DNA from 2 places in the Companilactobacillus sp. y65-5 genome. Region 2 is predicted to be linked to the other one. Evidence: a T-box and tRNA genes for the amino acid it is inferred to sense, from the RefSeq annotation. Region 2 holds a T-box; the other holds one or more tRNA genes.

Region 1 (10,454 bases), on a different contig from region 2:
GATCGACTTTTCTAACTCAAACCCGTTACCTACTAGACACAATACGTTCAATATCGTCGAAGTAGCGCGATTGGTCGAGGTCAAAAATCACAAGTTACTGTTAGAAGCTTTGAGCAAAGTGAAGTTCAACTATCATCTGACATTAGTCGGGGATGGTCCGTTGATGTCGGAATTACAAAAACTCACCAAAGACTTAGGTATCAATGAACGAGTGGATTTTGTTGGCTTCAAAGAAAACACGGGTGACTACTATGAGGATTGCGACGTTTCGATCTTAACTTCTAAGTCTGAGAGTTTGCCAACGGTGTATTTGGAATCAGCTTATTATGGTCGTCCAGTCATCGCCACTAATGTCGGTGCAACGGATAAGATCATCAATGACAGCACGGGCTGGTTGGTAGATTCCGAAAATGAATCGCAGTTAGTTGCCGCACTGGAGGACGCTTATCATGACTGGAGAAACGATACTTTAAATCGCAAAGGCTTGGCGCTGTATCAAGAGAGCCGGGAAAATTACTCAATCGAAAAATTAGCCGAATTAGTCAACAAAGGGTACAATTTACTTTAAGTGTTGATTGCTACTATAATCAATCAAAATTTCAGTGATTAATCAAGGAGATATGATGACCCAATATCAAGACGAAGGTTTAACTTTACATACTGATTACTATGAATTGAATATGATGTATACATACTGGAAAAAGGGGCTGCATAATCGTCGAGCAGTTTTTGAATGCTACTTTAGAACTCGACCATTCGACAATGGCTATGCTATTTTTGCTGGTTTGGAACATGTTATAGATTATTTGAACAATCTCAAATTCTCAGACTCAGATATTGAATACCTACGTGAATATGGCGAATTTGACGAAGAATTCTTACGCTGGCTCAAGGATATGACGTTTAACTGCACGATCCGCTCAGCCAAGGAGGGTGACCTAGTCTTCAATGAAGAGCCCATCTTCCAAGTAGAAGGACCTCTAGCACAGTGTCAACTGATCGAAACAGCCGTATTGAATATGATCAACTACCAAACACTGGTTGCTACTAAAGCAGCTAGGATCAAGACTGTCTGTGGAGATGACCCAGTATTGGAGTTTGGCTCTCGTCGTGCTCAAGAAGTCGATGCCGCCGTTTGGGGTAGTCGTGCTTCTTATATTGGTGGATTTGATGCCACAAGTAATGTTTTGTCAGGTAAGTTATTTGGTATTCCTATCTCAGGAACACATGCCCATGCTCTGGTTCAGACTTACCGTAATGAGTACGAAGCCTTCAAGGCATACGCCGAAACACACAAGAACTGTGTCTTCTTAGTGGACACTTATGATACTTTGAAGAGCGGTGTGCCCAGTGCCATCAAAGTGGCTAAAGAGTTTGGCGACAAGATCAACTTTCAGGGAGTTAGGATCGATTCAGGTGATATGGCTTATATCTCGAAACGTGTCCGTGAACAGTTGGACGAAGCAGGTTTCACCGATGCCAAGGTTTACGCTTCTAATGACCTAGACGAGAAGACCATCCTTAACTTGAAGATGCAAGGTGCTAAGATCGACGTTTGGGGTATCGGGACTAAGAACATCACAGCCTTTGACCAACCAGCTCTAGGTGCCGTCTACAAGTTAGTAAGCATCGAAGACGACCGTGGCAACATGATGGACACCTTGAAATTGTCCAGTAATGCTGTTAAAATCTCTACACCTGGTAAGAAACAGGTATGGAGAATCACTAATAATCAGAAGAACAGCAAGTCCGAAGGTGATTACATCACACTCTGGAATGAAGATCCACGTGAACATTCGTCACTTTACATGTTCCATCCACAATATACTTACATCAACAAGACAGTCGAAGATTTCCAAGCTGAACCACTGCTGCACGATATTTTCGTTGATGGTAAGCAAGTATATCAATCACCAAGTGTTCAAGAGATCAGAAAATATTGTGCGAAGAATCTTGATTCACTGTGGGATGAATACAAGCGTATTTTGAACCCACAAATTTACCCAGTGGACTTGTCATCGAAACTATACAGTCATAAGATGAAATATATCGAAAAAATTCGTAATGATGTAAATAATATTAGAATAGGTGACTAAGAAATGAGACCACTACAAAAAGAAATAATTGAGTATGAGGGTACTAAGCCTGTCATTGATCCTGAAACGGAGATACGACGCTCAGTTGATTTCTTGAAGGACTATTTATTGAAGCACGATTTTTTGAAGACATTAGTACTAGGCATCTCCGGTGGTCAAGACTCGACGCTGGCTGGTAAGTTATCAGAAATGGCTGCGAGTGAACTGCGTGATGAGACTGGAGATACGGATTATCAATTCATCGCCGTGCGTCTACCATATGGTGAACAGGCCGACGAATCTGATGCCATGCAAGCTATCGAATGGATGGGAGCCGACAAGGTTTCGCGGGTCAACATCAAGGATAGTGTCGATGCAATGGTCAAGGCCGTCGAAACTAACGGTTATAGTATTACTGATTTCAATAAAGGCAATATCAAAGCTCGTACCCGCATGATTGCACAATACGCTATTGCGGGGGATAATAAGGGAGTCGTTGTTGGGACCGACCATGCGGCGGAGAATATTACGGGGTTCTACACCAAGTTCGGCGATGGAGCTGCGGATGTTACGCCATTGTTTAGATTAGACAAGCGCCAAGGTCGGGCGATGTTAGAAAAACTAAATGCACCTAAGAATCTCTATGAAAAAACACCGACAGCGGATCTTGAAGAAGATCGTCCAAGCCTTCCAGATGAAAAAGCTCTTGGTGTATCTTATACAGACATTGATAATTACTTAGAGGGAAGAGATATTCCTGAAAAGAGTGCCGAGATTATCGAGAATTGGTACCAGAAGACGGCGCACAAACGCAGGAATCCGTATACAGTTTTTGATAAATAGTCAACTATAAAGAATTTCATATTTGGACATTCATTTTTTTGAATGTCTATTTTTTTAACATAAATAAACGTGCTAAAATATGCGGAAGGAGGTGTTTAAACATGTTAAAAAATACTCTGTCACTAATGAAACCAGAAGTAGTAGCCATCAAGCAACAAGATATTTTCAAATTCAATGCCTATGCTAAGGCAATTCCTGATGTTATCAACATGACCATTGGTGAACCTAGTTTTAATACGCCTGATCATATTAAGCTAGCTGCCATCAAGGCGATCGAAAATAATCAAACTCACTATACAGTCCCCGAAGGGGATCATGCGTTGTTACGTGCAGCAGCTGATTATTTGCACACTAAGTACGATTTGAATTACGATCCAGAATCAGAAATAATCGTTACCACGGGTGTAACTGAAGGAGTATTTTCTGCCTTTAACGCTATTTTACAGCCGGGAGATGAGGTGCTGATACCATCGCCTTCATTTACGATCTATGGTCCGGATGCCGACTTCAATTGTGCAATACCTGTCTATATCGATACTTCTAGGACTGGATTCAAGGTAACTCCAGACGTTTTAGATGAGATCATGCAGGAGCATCCACGGATCAAGATATTTTTATTCAACTATCCCAGCAATCCGACGGGAGTTAGTTATACTCATAATGAGTTAGTTGAATTAGCCAAAGTATTAAAAAAATACGAGGTATTTGTATTAAGTGACGAAATTTATAGTGAATTGACTTATAATTTTAAGCATGAGGCATTTGCTAATTTCTTACCTGAACAAACATTACTGTTGAACGGTCTATCTAAGTCACATGCCATGACTGGTTGGAGATTCGGAATTGTTTGTGGACCAGCTGAGATTATTTCTCAAATCAACAAGATTCATGAATTGGCAACTACTTCGATTACATCAATTACTCAAGCGGCAGCTCTAGAAGCGTACACGAATGGCCTTGATGATCCAATCAAGATGCGTGAAGAATATTGTCGCAGAAGAGATGTTCTAGCTAAGGGACTGAGCAGTATCGGCTTTGAATGTCCAGACCCTGATGGAGCCTTTTACTTATTCGGGAAGATTCCTGAAGGATTGAATCAAGATGACGTCGAACTCTGCTTCGATGTTTTAAAGCAAGAACACTTGGCGATCCTACCGGGAAGTTATTTTGGAGTTGGTGGTGAAGGCCACGTTCGTTTCAGTTATGCTTCAAGTATGGAAAACATCGAGGGATGTATTAAGAAGTTAGGTGAGTATGTAGCAACACATATTCATTCTGACGAAACTGCAATTTAGAGGGACGATAGAAGAGGGAAAGATGCTTAACAAATTTCAAAGTATAATTAGTAAAATCGTTTTAATCTGCGTTGCGATATTCACCTCTGTAGTATTCTTACAGATGGCGGTTTATTTTGGTAAGAGTTATCTAACTTATGAACCAGTATTCAATATACTGGTTCTTATTTGTGCAATTATATTAGTTTTATTAGCTGCCTTGGTTTTGGTCAGGATATCCGATGAGAATCCGATCAAAAATCGCATCGTTTTATTCAGCCTGATAGCAATTTTTGCTATCGTAGCGCTCCTTTGGATCAAGTTAGTGCCGCAGACACAGGTCAGTGATTTTAAAGCCTTTTGGCACAACGCTCCTAAGGCACTAGCTGGCAAGGATATTTATCAGATGGATAATGATTATTTTGCCAAGTGGGCATATCAATCGGGATTCTTAGTCTACGTTATGACGGTAGTCAAAATCTTCGGTCATAATATCTTGGCGATTCAATTATTAAATATCTTGTATCAATCGTTGATCTTATTAATGGTGTATCAATTGGTGATCAAGATCTTCGCTAATATCAAGATGGCACGTCTGTCAGTCTTGTTGTTGATGATCGACTTAGACTGGTTCGCCTTGAACAGTCAGACCAACAATCAATACTTGGGGATGCTGTTGTTCTTAGTGACTTTTTATTTGCTCATGCTAAACAAGTACTGGTCGTTTGGCTTGGCAGGTTTGACCTTGGGTTTAGGAAGTATCATTCGGCCCATCGGACCAGTGGTAATTGCTGGTATCGTCGTCTTTGCCGTGATTTATTTGTTGATAAGTAACAATCGCCTGCATCTTGATGCAATCTGGAAGACGCTGTTGACACTAGTGATTTACTTGGTCATCTTTAGCGGTGCCAGCTTGGCAATCAAATCTTCAGGTTTGAATCAATACGGCTTGTCCAATCGAGACTCAGAGTGGAAGTTTGTCATCGGGCTCGATTACAATTCCCGTGGAACTTATGATCAGGCAATGGTCAATCGTTTTGATTTGAAAGATAGCAGAGATACGATGAGCAAAAAAGAGTATCACGTCATCGATGAGAATATCGATTATTTGAATACTAATCATAAATGGTTCAGTTTATTTTGGAGTAAGAACAGTAGTTTGTGGGCACAAAACTCGACTGCAACAGACTTTACTGGGTTCGATAAGATTCATTCAGATCGCGCCACTTTCTTGATGAGACTAGCAGCCTACATGGGAACGGTGCTCTTGATAATCTTCTCATGGATCGGGTCGTTGAAACTGTTCAAGTTTGATTTCAGCAATAATATTTACTTGTTGCTATTAACACTAATGGCGTATGCAGTAGTGCAATTACTGATCGAGGTACAAGGTAGATACCGTCTGGAATTTATGCCGGTAGTAGCTATCTTGGGTGGCCTCGGTCTATATACGGTTGTCCAATTCATACAACGCAAGTGGAGGGGGAAAGATTCGCACAATGTTTAAATTAAGTATCGTTGTGCCTTGTTACAACGAAGAAGAAGTGCTCCATGAGACTACTAAGGAACTAACTAGGATAGTCACCAATCTGATCAAGTTGGATAAGATCAGCGCAGATAGTAAGATAGTCTATGTTGACGACGGTAGTAAAGATAAGACGTGGGAATTGATCGATCAGTTTTCCGCAGAAAACCACATCGTCAGTGGGGTCAAACTCAGTCGCAACTTCGGTCATCAGGGTGCTTTATTAGCTGGAGTTACTTCAGCTTCTAAGGATTCGGATGCTGTCGTGACGATCGATGCTGATTTGCAAGATGATGTTGATGCTATACCTAGAATGGTGGACTCCTTTATCGCTGGTTCAGAGGTCGTTTACGGTGTTCGTAATAATCGTGAGACTGACAGTTCCTTCAAGCGCAATACCGCCGAGATGTTTTATAAGTTCATGGGCTGGTTAGGCGTCAACTTAGTACCTGATTCCGCAGACTTTCGTTTGATGAGTAAGCGCGCCTGCGAAGTCTTGTTGAGCTATAAGGAGACCAATTTATTTTTGCGGGGCATCGTACCTTTGGTCGGTTTCAAATCGGACAAAGTATACTATGCTCGCAAGGAACGTTTTGCAGGTGAATCCAAGTATCCTTTGCGGAAGATGATTAAATTCGCCATGGATGGGATCACGTCATTTTCGATCGTTCCCATCAAGTTGATCATGGGATTAGGATTCTTTATTGTCTTGATCAGTATCTTTTTGTTAATCTATACTTTAGTACAGAAGATAAATGGTCACGTTGTTTCAGGCTGGTCATCGATGATGATCTCAATTTGGGCACTGGGTGGTGTACAACTGATCTGTATCAGTGTGATCGGTGAGTATGTTGGTAAAATATTCAATGAAGTGAAGCATCGCCCTAGGTTTACGATCGAACGTGATATTTATACCGAAAAGACTTTGGAAGAAGAGGAAAAATAATTATGAATCAAACACAAAAAAAGGCCATGGTTTATGGTAATTTGATCAATAGTTCAGTTCAAACTATTCAAGATGAACAAGATAAATTAAATCCAGAATTTGAAACACTTCGTAAGGCATTGGACCGTGACCAAGTTGAGAAGATCGATTCAGTCAAGTATACGAAGATCATGCACGACTTCGAATCTGGTACGAAGACATATTCTGATATTTTAGCTAAGTTGGAAAAGGCCAAGGCTCCAGCTAGATTCATGGGGACACACATGTCAATGGTTTCAGTCTTTAAGAAGTATGTTGAAGGATGCAAGCAGATGACTGCAAGTATCAATGAAGACCAAACTATCGACCGTAAGGCGTTCAATGAAGCAGAGCAAGTTCAAGATGAAAACATGGATAAATTCTCGAAGTATATTCAAAGGATGACACAAATTTAATGACAGACGAAGAATTATTGCGTCTAATCAAAAAGGTTTCCCAAGAAAATTTTGGGAAACCTTTTGTTCATCAAGCCTTTTTTAACAGCCGCTTGCAGACTACTGGGGGCAGATTTCATCTGGATGATCGTCACATCGATATCAATCCAAAGGTCTATCAAGTCTATGGTCTAGATGAACTAGTCGGTGTCATCAAGCATGAATTATGCCACTATCATCTATACAATGCTGGTTTGCCGTCACAACATCGTGATCGTGAATTCAAAGTTCTGCTAGCGCAAGTTGGTGGCTCAAGATTTGCACCGGCACTGAAAAAAGTCACACGGCATCGAACAGTGCACATATATGAGTGCAGTCACTGTCAGACGCTTTATCAACGAGTACGTCGCATCGATACTAGTAGATATGTTTGTGGAAAATGTCGTGGAAAACTAAAATTCATAAAAAATATCAGTCTTTAGTTAATATTTATCAAACATGTACTTGTAATTGAAATTAATGAATTGTAAAATATTACTTGTACGCGGGTATGGCGGAATTGGCAGACGCGCAAGACTAAGGATCTTGTGGAGAATTATCTCCGTGGAAGTTCGAATCTTCTTACCCGCATTCTACAGATTTACAAACCTACATCATATTTATTAGCCATAAACATTGTTCAGTCAGTGTTTATGGCTATTTTTTTGTAGACTTTTTGTCCAGTAATGGATTATTTTAAAGATTGACTTGATTTAAGATATAAGCTTGATGTATATATATTAATTGGAACACGCAAAATCAATGTGCAACAAGCCAAGGGGATGCTTAAAAATGAACAAGAGCACTAAATATACTTTTATCTGTGGATTGGCATTGTTGACGTTTTTTACAGCTCAACAAACTGTAAAAGCTGACACAGAATCTGGGGAGCAACAAATCGAAAATGTCTCGACAAACACTGGTGAGACTGATCAAACTTCATCAATATCATCACAAGATGATTCCAATGCAGATACATCGGCGAGTCAAGAATCAGATGTCAGTGAACCAACACAACAATCTGAGGCAGAGTCTACAAATACACAAACAAGTGTGGATAATCAAACGACAAGTACTCAGTCGGATGCCAATTCATCAAACATTGAGCACATCAAAGGCGTCGTGGTGACGCATGATCGATCAGTGACGTATTTGTATGATGAGAATGGTTCACAAGTTAGAAATCGTGGTCTAAAAGCTAATACATCGTGGATCGCTGACCGAAAGCTGTCATTGAACGGCGCGACATATTATCGTGTAGCCACGAATGAATTCACCAATAGTAATGATGTTGACTTACAGTACGGCAATTTAGCTACTGGTGATGTACGTGTTAAACAATCTGGAGCAGTTAATTATGCACGTAATGAACAAGGCTTCGTTAGAAGTGGTCAACCGGATTTTGCCGCAAATTCGATTTGGAAGTACAATCGGACAGACGATTCTAATGGCTTGACTTACTATCAAATTGGAAATAATACTTGGATCAACAGCAATGACTCCACTGTTGCACCAGCCTATCAAAATCCAAATGGGTGGCTACAAATTCAAGATACACAAATAAAACCATCCGGTGGGGCAGTCGGTTATGATCTATACAATGGAGTAGAAGGGATCAAGACATACTTAGTAAGAAAGTATTTTGGTTACTCCAATGCTCACACGGTATACGATGGTTCAGTTGCAGCGAGTGTGAGAAGTTTACAAGCAAATAAAGGCTTGCCGGTTACAGGTGTAGTAGACTTAGCAACGTGGCGAGCTATGGGTTTTGCGGAGAACTCATGGTATGGGATTGATTCTTATGTTGCACCTTTACAGACAAACATCACGAGTTCACGCTCAGATCATATTGAGGCAATGATCAATCAAGCGTACAAATATCTTGGTCAACCATGGATATCAGGAGCAGCCAGTTCACCTGATTATGGAGTGGATTGTTCAGGATTGGTAACCCAAGCACTCTACGCATCAGGAATCGACCCAGCACCTATTTCAAATATTCAGCATGCCCAACCGGGCAACGAATGGAATTGTCGGATGTTCTGGAATGATGATAGGATTCCACATGTTAACTTCAATGACAGAAGACGTGGAGATTTGATCTTCTTCACTGATCCATCAACAGGGGCAGTTTGGCATGTAGGTATACTCTTGGACGCAAGCACGATGATCGAATCATGGCCATTCGCTGTTCAAGAACATTCTATTTATTCTGGTCGAGGAAACATTCTCGGTGTAAAGAGAGTATTCTCATAATATAATTTTTGAAAACGTCACTATTTTTTATTTAGTGATGTTTTTTTGTAAAAAAATAGCCCTTCAAGGGCTACATATCATCTAAAATTTGTTTTTTCTTGTTCTTGAATTCATCTTCGGTCAATATACCATCGTCTAGGAGTGATTTTAGTTCCCTGAGTTGCTTAGTGCCCTTTTCGGGGATTTCTTCAGATACATTATCCGTCTCGTTATACTCTGGTGAGGTGACTTGAATCTCAACTGTGGCCGCATTTTGTGCAAGAACCGATTCCAAAGCTCCAATATACTTATTCATAAATTTTTCGTTAATTTTATATACGAATGAGGAAGTCTTAGTACTGGCTTTAATTAATTTTATTTCATGTGAATATCCATCTTTAAAAACCAAGAAAATCGACATTTTGTCGATTGCATCGTATTCTTTACCACCGGTAGAAGCACCGACGATTGCTCCAGCTCCACCGAAGAGGGCTCCACCAACAGCTCCACGAGTTAGGCGATGATGCTTGCTGACGTGGGAGCCACGTGTCATTGGTCGATAATCTATCAAATCCGAATAATTATAGAGCTTCCAAGGTGTTAGCAGTTTTTTGCGAATGAGGATTTGTTTCGTCTTGTCGTCAAGCCAAACGCTGTCAAGGTCTGTATATTCGTCAGACTTCATTTGGTTGACTATTTGATTATATTGCTCGTCCTCAGATAGCTCTCCACTGGGTGTCCCGTCGTTTGAAACACCAGGATGACTATTTAAAACTTCAGTATGCTCCGCCAGAACTTCGGGTGTATTTTCACCTAATAGTCCTTTTACTTTGGGCTCATGATATTGAATAAATAATGTAATGCCTTTCTCTTTGCAATAGGATTTCCAATCTTTTTTATTAACGGTAATCTTTTTACGATCACCGACCATGGAAATCTGTGCTTTATTGTAAAGACTCAAATAAAAAACTATTAAGATAACCCCTATTATCATAGTCCTTGTATCATAAATTATCAGTGCTGTGGCAATTATCCACGCGATATAGTCCATACCACTCCAACGTCGGTAGTAAGAGACCGTCCGATCGATTTTTTGTTCCACCT
Region 2 (8,957 bases):
AACACCTGACAACAACAAAAGTGCTCTCAAAAAGCTTGCCCCTAAAGCTATCCTTATTCTAAAAAAACATCATTCAGAAATTTATCACTCTGAAGATGTATTTCAAATTGATGCTGGTAATCCGGGTATGGCGACTGGCGGCATGGGTGATACTTTGACAGGGATTCTAGCCGGCTTCATCGGTCAATTTGGATACTCAATGCCAACTATTTTTGCCGGATTGTATTTGCACAGCTACATCGCTGACAAAATCAATAAAGATAATTATGTCGTTCTACCTTCCAAATTGATCAAAAAAATACCTAAATATATGTCACAATTTTCCAAATAAATTTAGCGCCAAAAAAGACCGACAAGCGTCGGCCTTTTTTTTATTTAATATTTATTAATCTTCTAATTCGGTTTACTTTGGGACCTAAGATCTTATCAGCTAGTTGTGTTTTCAAAACTAAATAGCCATAAATGGAACCACCTAACCCAGCTTCAACTATCAAAATAATCACACTCAGGATACGATCAGAGTTACCGACAAAGCGGAATACTAACCAGTTGACGAAAATGACCACCGCAAACATGATCATAGAAAACATAATGATACCGCTGATACGACGAGAAAGTCGATCAGTATCAAATGGATAAATATCATGTAATTTCTTCGTCATCAACCAACAGACGGCACCCATACCAATACTTGTAGCAACTAGTGGTCCAAATTCATGGAATATTCCAATCATCGGAACTTGGACTAACACCTTGACGATGAAGCCATATATGAAATATTTAATCGCTAGTTTATTTCGATACAACGCCTGAAGGATGGCAGATAGCACGGTAAATAATCCAAGAAAAATGGAAATAACCGAACTGAACTGCAACATCAAGATACCCAATTGGTCGTATCGATAGAAGATCGTCCACAGTGGTTGAGAAACAGCATACATCCCTAAGGATGCCGGAATCATGATGAAAAAGAACAGTTCCAAAGTATTGGATATTTGATTCTCGATGTCTTTTTTGACACCTTTCGAATACAATCCTGACAAAATTGGAATTGCTGTAACAGCCATGGCCGTCGACAAAGAGACGATGATCATGATCAACTTGTTCGCCTGAAACCCAAATAGCGAATAATAATTATCCAACTGATCACTAGTGACCTTCACGAACATCCTCATAAACTGATTAAAAGTCGATTGGTCAAATAAATTAAAGAAAGTAATACCTGCATCCAAAATAATAAAAGGTATAGCTTGCTCAAAAATCTCTCTGGTAAAGTTTTTATTTAACTCTTCTGGAGCTTTACCATTACGCGACAAGGAACGAAGCCTGGGCAGTTTCTTCATGAAAGAAAGTACCAGAATCCCGATGGCGAAGGCCGCACCGATGAAAGCCGCGAAAGTTGATTGTACAACAGCATTGATATAACTACCGTTATTCAATTTCATAATAATATAAGTTGCGGCCAACATATAAATAACACGGGCGATTTGCTCAATGAATTGTGAAATGGCTGAAGGAGCCATGTCAGAATAACCTTGCATGTAGCCTCGCATAATACTCAAAATGGGGATGATCAAGACAGCAGCTGCCAAAGACTTGATCACGGGAATACTTCTTGGATCACCGTCAGCAAAAATTGCGGCCATCAACGGAGCACCGAAATACATCAAAGCTGCAAAAGCGACACCCATTATTGCCATGATCTTGATGCCGTGCTTAAACAGCCTGTTACCGGTTGAATACTCATCCAGGGCGTTATAATGTGAAATTTGCTTAGAAATCGCACCCGGTATACCAGCAGTCGAAATAATAATAAATAAACTATAAATATTGTATCCCTTAGCAAAAAGAGCATTAGCTTGGGGATAGTACGAACCCATCCAAGCCATCCAGGGGATAATATAGATCGCACCTAAAATACGTGAAAAAATACTACCAGCAGTCATCCACGCTGAACCCTTCAACATTGTATCCTGTGTTGAGGTTTCAGGATTCAATACTGGAGTTATTCCTCCATCGTCATGGTTATTGTTCAAGTCCTGCACCACCTTAAAAACTATCTCCTCAATTATAGCAAAATTGTTAACTCAGAAACCTTAAAATACTCTTAATTTCAATTAATTGCAATTAATTATCAAAAAAGAGATTGCGATTTGGTCACCACAATCTCTCAATAAATATCTATTTGACAACAATATTAACGATTTTGTTAGGAATAACAATTACTTTGACAATATTTTTTCCATCAGTAAATTTCTTAACTTTTTCGTCTTCACGAGCTAGTTTTTCGACTTCATCTTTAGACATGTCGACTGGAACTTCGATCTTGTCACGTAATTTACCATTAACTTGAAGAATCAACTCAACAGTCTTTGCGATCATCTTGCTCTCATCATAGGCTGGCCATGGTTCATAACTGATCGAGCCCTCGTGTCCATACTTGCTCCAAAGTTCTTCCATCATATGTGGTGCGATCGGTGCCAACAACTTCACGAATCCTTCAGCGTATTCCTTAGGCATTGTATCGGTCTTGTGAGCTTCATTGACGAAGACCATCATTTGTGAAATAGCGGTATTGAAGTGCAATGCTTCATAATCCTCAGTTACCTTTTTGACAGTTTCATTGTAAATCTTATCCAACTTACCGTCATTTGTGTCAACCACATAGCCATCACGAAGTGTGCTGTAATCATCATCGTTGACGAACAATCTCCAGACACGATCAAGGAACTTATGCGCACCTGACAGACCGGTTTCTGACCAAGGAATCGATGCGTCTAGTGGTCCCATGAACATCTCATAAACTCTTAAAGTATCTGCACCGTATGACTCAACCACATCATCCGGATTAACAACATTACCCTTTGACTTAGACATCTTCTCATGATTGTCACCCAAGATCATACCTTGGTTAACTAACTTTTGGAATGGTTCTTTAGTTGGAACTACTCCGATATCATACAAGAACTTGTGCCAGAATCTTGCATACAACAAGTGAAGAACTGCGTGCTCAGCTCCACCGATATATAGATCTACTGGCATCCATTCTTTCAGCTTCTCATAGTCAGCAATTGCATCGGGATTATGTGGATCAATATATCTCAAGAAGTACCATGAACTACCAGCCCATTGTGGCATAGTATTAGTTTCACGGCGACCCTTGCGACCGTTCTCGTCCACAATATTTACCCAGTCAGTTAGGTTAGCTAGTGGACTCTCCCCTGTACCTGATGGCTTGATATCAGCTTCAGCTGGTAATCGAAGTGGTAATTCATCCTCAGGAACTAGTGTTGTCTCGCCATCTTCCCAATGAATAACAGGGATTGGTTCACCCCAGTATCTTTGACGTGAAAAGAGCCAATCACGAAGACGATAATTAACCTTCTTTTTACCAATACCGTGTTCTTCGAAGTAAGCGATGATCTTGTCAGTAGCTTGCTTGTTATCCAAACCATCTAGGATTCCGGAATTTATATGCTTGCCATCAGCAGTTACAGCACCATCTTCAACATTACCACCCTCGATAACAGGGATGATAGGCAAATCAAACTTCTTGGCGAACTCATAATCACGATCATCATGTGCGGGAACGGCCATGATTGCTCCAGTACCATAAGTTGCCAAAACATAATCAGAGATCCAGATCGGAATCTTCTTGCCAGTTACTTCGTTAATAGCATATGCACCAGTGAAAGCACCTGTCTTGTCATGATTCAAGTCAGTACGATCAAGATCTGACTTTCTCGCCGCAGTTTCTTTGTAGGCCTTGATCTCATCACGATGTTCATCAGTAGTGATCTTATCGACTAATTCGTGTTCTGGAGCAAGTACCATATATGTAGCACCATAAATAGTATCGGGACGTGTTGAGAAGACTTCGATCTTATCATCGAATCCATCAATGCCAAAGGCAAATTCAGCACCGATCGAACGACCGATCCAGTTTCTTTGTTGTTCTTTGATACTTTCAGGCCAATCAATGTCGTCCAAGTCATCGATCAATCTGTCGGCATAAGCTGTGATCTTCAAAACCCATTGGCGCATTGGTTTTCTAATTACTGGGAAGCCACCACGTTCAGTCTTACCATCAATAACTTCCTCGTTAGCAACGACTGTCCCTAGGTCAGGACTCCAGTTAACAGGAACTTTAGCCTCATAAGCTAGTCCACGTTTGTATAATTCTTCAAAAATCCATTGAGTCCACTTGTAGTATGAAGGGTCTGTTGTTTGTACTTCACGATCCCAATCATATGAAAAGCCAAGCGAGTTGATTTGACGTTTGAAATTTTGAATGTTTTGTTCAGTGAAATCAGCTGGGTTATGACCAGTATCCAAAGCATATTGTTCGGCTGGAAGTCCAAAAGCATCGAAGCCCATTGGATGCAAAACATTGTAACCTTGAGCACGTTTCATTCGTGCAATAATATCCGTTGCTGTGTAGCCTTCAGGATGTCCAACGTGCAATCCTTGTCCAGATGGATATGGGAACATGTCTAGTGCATAATAGTTCTTTTTATTTTTATCAGTTGTAGTTTTGAAAGTTTTATTGTCTTTCCAATATTTTTGCCATTTTTTTTCAACCGTATTGTGATTGTACATATCGTATCCTCCAAATAATTTGTCATGATAACAAAAAACGCCCTATGAAATTAATCATAGGACGAATTATCGCGTTACCACCTAAGTTCCGTCAAAGAGACGGCTCTCAAATTCCTTAACGCGGAATATTCGTAATCACTTACTGTTAGTTCAGCGATTAAACTTCATGGATGAGTTCGGCTCATGGAGTTATACGTTCACATTGACCACGTACTTTCTGAAAATCTTCATCAGCTTACTATTTCCGTTGATTTATATACTATACCATTAACTTCTGTCCGACAACCAATAAATCTGAATTTAAATTATTATCTTGTTTGATTTGAGCGGCTGTTGTGTTAGCTTGAGCTGCGATCGAATCAATCGTGTCACCGTTTTGAACTGTAACAGTATCAGCGGTTGTACTACTATCTGAAGAATTCGATCCGCCAGTTGTACCAGTCGTCAAGGTGTTTTGAACTGAGACAGATGTGTTGGATGAACTATTAGAAGCATCGTACTTTTTAACACCGTTAGTTTCATCCTGAACGATGATCGGTGCTTCTTCAGTTCCATAAACATCCGATGGCGTAGTGGTTCCGTCAGTCGTACCAGTAGTATTAGTCAAGTTAGCAACCGTAACTGGTTGTTGCGTGCTGCTGTCATCATTACCAATGACTTTTAGAACTGTCAACACCTTGCCCGGATATACGTAACTATTAGTCTTCAAGTTATTGAGCCCCATCAATGTTTCGACAGTCATATTGAACTTATCTGCAACAGATTGAAGCGTATCACCAGAAGCATAGACGTAAGTTTGATCTTGCGAATCTGTATCTGTATCAAATCGCGTCAAATCATACTTCTCAATAATAGAGTTCAACTTGTCAGCGTATGTAGTGTCGGTAGCATAGCGTCCTGTTAAATAAGCAGTGGCATCCTTGTATGACTCGGTGTTGCTCTTCCATGCTCCAGCATAAATCTCAGGATTACCTGAAACTCCACCTCTGATTAGAGAAACATAATCCTCAAGTGACTCCTTGTATGATGGATATTTTCTAAAATTAGAGCTGATCGAATACAAGCTACCAGTTCCGTCATCCTCTTGCGTACCCATATTAACGGATTCGCCATTGTATGATCCCTTAACGCCAAACAAATTGTAGTTAGGTGCACTAGCTAATCCACTAGTACCCCAGCCACTCTCGACCATAGCTTGTGCAATCATAACGGATGCATAAATATCATTGTTATCTGCTAGCTTACGTGCCGAATTACCGATATAATTAATGAAGTTTTGGTCACCCACACCACGGGGGGTAACCATTCCTGTTACACTAGTATCGGTTGAATCTGATGAATTAGTGCTAGTCGAATTAGCTACAGCGTAGACTGGAACGGTGGTAGATACATTGGCTAATTGAGCAAATGCTCCACCAACAACCAAACTACCGCCTAAGAAAGTCATATTCTTACGCAAATTTGAAGCTTTAATATTCTTATTATTTAATCTAGTTAATCGGGTTTCTTCCCGAATTCTCTCACGACGTGTAATAGTCATATTACTTTACCCCACATAAAATCTTATACAATATTATATAATTTCTTAAGCAAAATTTAAACAATAGAGAGTAAAAACAATGAAAATATCTAAAAAATTATTTTCCTTTAATGTATTTCTGTTAATCTGCTTCCTGATTTGGAGCATAAACGTGATCGATCATGCACGATTTATTAAGTCATTCGACAAAATACTAATAAACAAGATCTATCATCACAACGAATCGTCACTAAGCATATTTAAATTTTTTACATTTTTTGGAAACACTAACACAATTACATTTTTAACCATTACAACTGTAATAATATTGTTACTGGCCAAATACTTTTATGCGGCGGGATTCGTAGCGATAAATGAAATAATCATTTCGGCCTTGAATCACTTCATCAAGATAAACGTTCAGCGACCACGACCAGCACATCATCACTACGTCCATGCCGGAGGTTACAGCTTCCCTAGTGGGCATTCTGCCGGTTCATTTGCCTTGTATATCTCGATATTGATAGTTACATTAATTATTTTCAAACATTTAAGTACCAAGATAATATCAAGTCTGATATTGATCGGGTTAGTCTTAATGATTGGATATAGTCGTATTTTCCTTGGTGTACATTATCCTAGTGATGTCATTGGTGGTTACTTGTTAGCAGCCACTATCATGACATTTTCTACTCTACTGATCCGAACCAAGAATTTGTCTATTCTTAAGTTCAAAGGCGTTTAAAATCAAGCCTATGATTAATAATACTAGAGATGCGACGTACATATTATGCAATCCAGAAAAAAGAATTTGTCTCATTTTGGGTAAAAGCTCTGTTGGCAATAAACTAGCGGTCTGTGGATCAATCAATTGATTCATCATGTCGACCGTTATTTTTTTGTTCTCAGCTGCACCTTTGATTAAGGCCGTATTAAGGATGATACCGTAAACTGATACCATCATCGACTGACCGATGGTTCGCAGTAATGTATTAAAACTCGTTGCTACTCCAACATTTTCAGGCGCCACAACTGTCTGTGTAGTAACAGTCGTCGTCGTGATAGTCAATCCAAACCCTAGCCCGGCTACTGCAGCCAATCCACAGAAATAAATAAATGGTGAAGATACATCAGCTGTCAATAAAGCAATATTAGCAATACCGATAAAGAACAAACTAATATAGATGATTCGATTAGGTGCCATCTTCTTGATCAGTGATCCAGCCCAGAATGAACCGAAGATCCAGACGATCGAACTAGGTGTGACGGCAAATCCACCCATGGAAGGACTCAATCCTAAAATCCCTTGCATCCACGTTGGAATATAAGCTTCGAATCCAATTAAGAACCCACTGACTAACAAGGCAATGATGTTTTGGATCACGAATGTTTTATTCTTAAATAATTGTAATGGCAAGATGGGATCTGACACCCTTCTTTCAACTCTGATGAATAGAAATACTGAGATCACTGAAACCAGTGCCAATCCAACTGGGATCATTACTGAATTAGAACTCAAGTTTTGAAGGGCTAACATCAAAGGTAGTAAAATCAAAATCAACAAAATTGTTCCAGAATAATCAATTTTGACTTTGTCGTGTTCTCTTTTTTCTTCTTTTAAGAAGAACCAAATCAAGCCGATAGTAATTAATCCAACTGGTAAATTGATCAAGAATACCCAATGCCAGCTGAGTTTTTCAACGATGAAACCACCTAATAGCGGAGCAATAATCGCAGCAATTCCCCATGCTGAACCATTGAATCCTAGTATCTTAGCGCGCTTGTCCAGTGGATAAATATCAGCAATAATCGTAAATGTCAGTGGCTGTATAGCTCCTGAACCCAGTCCTTGGACTACACGTGCCAAAATCAGCGTTAACATTGAATTCGACATTGCACAGAGCGTCGAACCGATGACAAACAGGATCAAACCGAATATCAGAACTGGTTTACGCCCGATAATATCTGATAATTTACCGTAGATCGGTGTTGAAACAGCTGTCATTAATAAATAAATCGAAAAAACCCAGTTCATCAAACTGACACCATGTAAACTACCAATAATCGTTGGCATGGCGGTTGATACGATTGTTCCCTCGACAGCTGTCATAAATGTTGCGATAAAAATTGCAGTCGTTACGATTGCAACATTTGACTCTTTTTTCTTTCCCATAAAACCATACTTCTCCCTAAAAATGAATAATGACATAAAAAAACAGAGGCTCTTCAAAGCATTAGCTTTAAAGAAACGCCTCTGTAATCATCTACTAATCCTTGAAGAAACTCTTGATTTCATCGACCTTATCAAGTTTTTCCCATGGAAGTTCAATATCTGTACGTCCGAAATGGCCATAAGCAGCCGTTTGTTTATAAATTGGTCTTTGAAGATCCAACATGATAATAATACCAAGTGGTCTTAAATCGAAGAATTCATTGATGCAATCTACGATTTGTTCTTCTGAATAATTACTTGTTCCAAATGTATCAACGTGAATTGAAACGGGTTTTGCTACACCAATAGCATAGGCAATTTGAATTTCAACTTTATCTGCGATACCTGCAGCAACAAGGTTCTTTGAGATATATCTAGCAGCATAACTAGCTGAACGATCAACCTTAGTAGCATCCTTACCTGAGAAGGCACCACCACCGTGTCTAGCAAATCCACCGTATGTATCAACGATGACTTTTCTACCAGTAAGTCCAGAATCACCTTCTGGTCCACCGATAACAAAGCGTCCAGTTGGGTTGATCAAAATCTTTGTCTTATCATCGATCATATCCTTAGGAACAACTGCATCGATGACATATTTTTTAATGTCTTTTTGAACTTGTTCTA

The links. The T-box of region 2 lies ahead of leuS (leucine--tRNA ligase). A T-box ahead of a tRNA ligase gene usually reads a tRNA of that ligase, here a tRNA-Leu.
Region 1: it has a tRNA-Leu gene. The T-box ahead of leuS (leucine--tRNA ligase) is inferred to sense a tRNA for this amino acid. The anticodon was not compared.

What each region holds. Positions count from the first base shown of each region.
Region 1 covers NZ_BAAJOA010000003.1:140,734-151,187, reverse strand. Annotated here, with positions in the region: gene AC27FM_RS07185 (glycosyltransferase) at 1-568, shown strand, start outside; gene AC27FM_RS07180 (nicotinate phosphoribosyltransferase) at 621-2,096, shown strand; gene nadE (ammonia-dependent NAD(+) synthetase) at 2,100-2,918, shown strand; gene AC27FM_RS07170 (aminotransferase class I/II-fold pyridoxal phosphate-dependent enzyme) at 3,020-4,213, shown strand; gene AC27FM_RS07165 (glycosyltransferase family 39 protein) at 4,236-5,699, shown strand; gene AC27FM_RS07160 (glycosyltransferase family 2 protein) at 5,692-6,663, shown strand; gene AC27FM_RS07155 (hypothetical protein) at 6,666-7,097, shown strand; gene AC27FM_RS07150 (SprT family protein) at 7,097-7,558, shown strand; tRNA gene AC27FM_RS07145 (tRNA-Leu) at 7,621-7,706, shown strand; gene AC27FM_RS07140 (C40 family peptidase) at 7,908-9,371, shown strand; gene AC27FM_RS07135 (SHOCT domain-containing protein) at 9,442-10,452, opposite strand.
Region 2 covers NZ_BAAJOA010000004.1:12,410-21,366, reverse strand. Annotated here, with positions in the region: gene AC27FM_RS08075 (NAD(P)H-hydrate dehydratase) at 1-331, shown strand, start outside; gene AC27FM_RS08070 (putative polysaccharide biosynthesis protein) at 372-1,967, opposite strand; gene leuS (leucine--tRNA ligase) at 2,182-4,599, opposite strand; T-box leader at 4,654-4,861, opposite strand; gene AC27FM_RS08060 (glucosaminidase domain-containing protein) at 4,859-6,139, opposite strand; gene AC27FM_RS08055 (phosphatase PAP2 family protein) at 6,291-6,863, shown strand; gene AC27FM_RS08050 (MDR family MFS transporter) at 6,813-8,291, opposite strand; gene metK (methionine adenosyltransferase) at 8,386-8,957, opposite strand, start outside.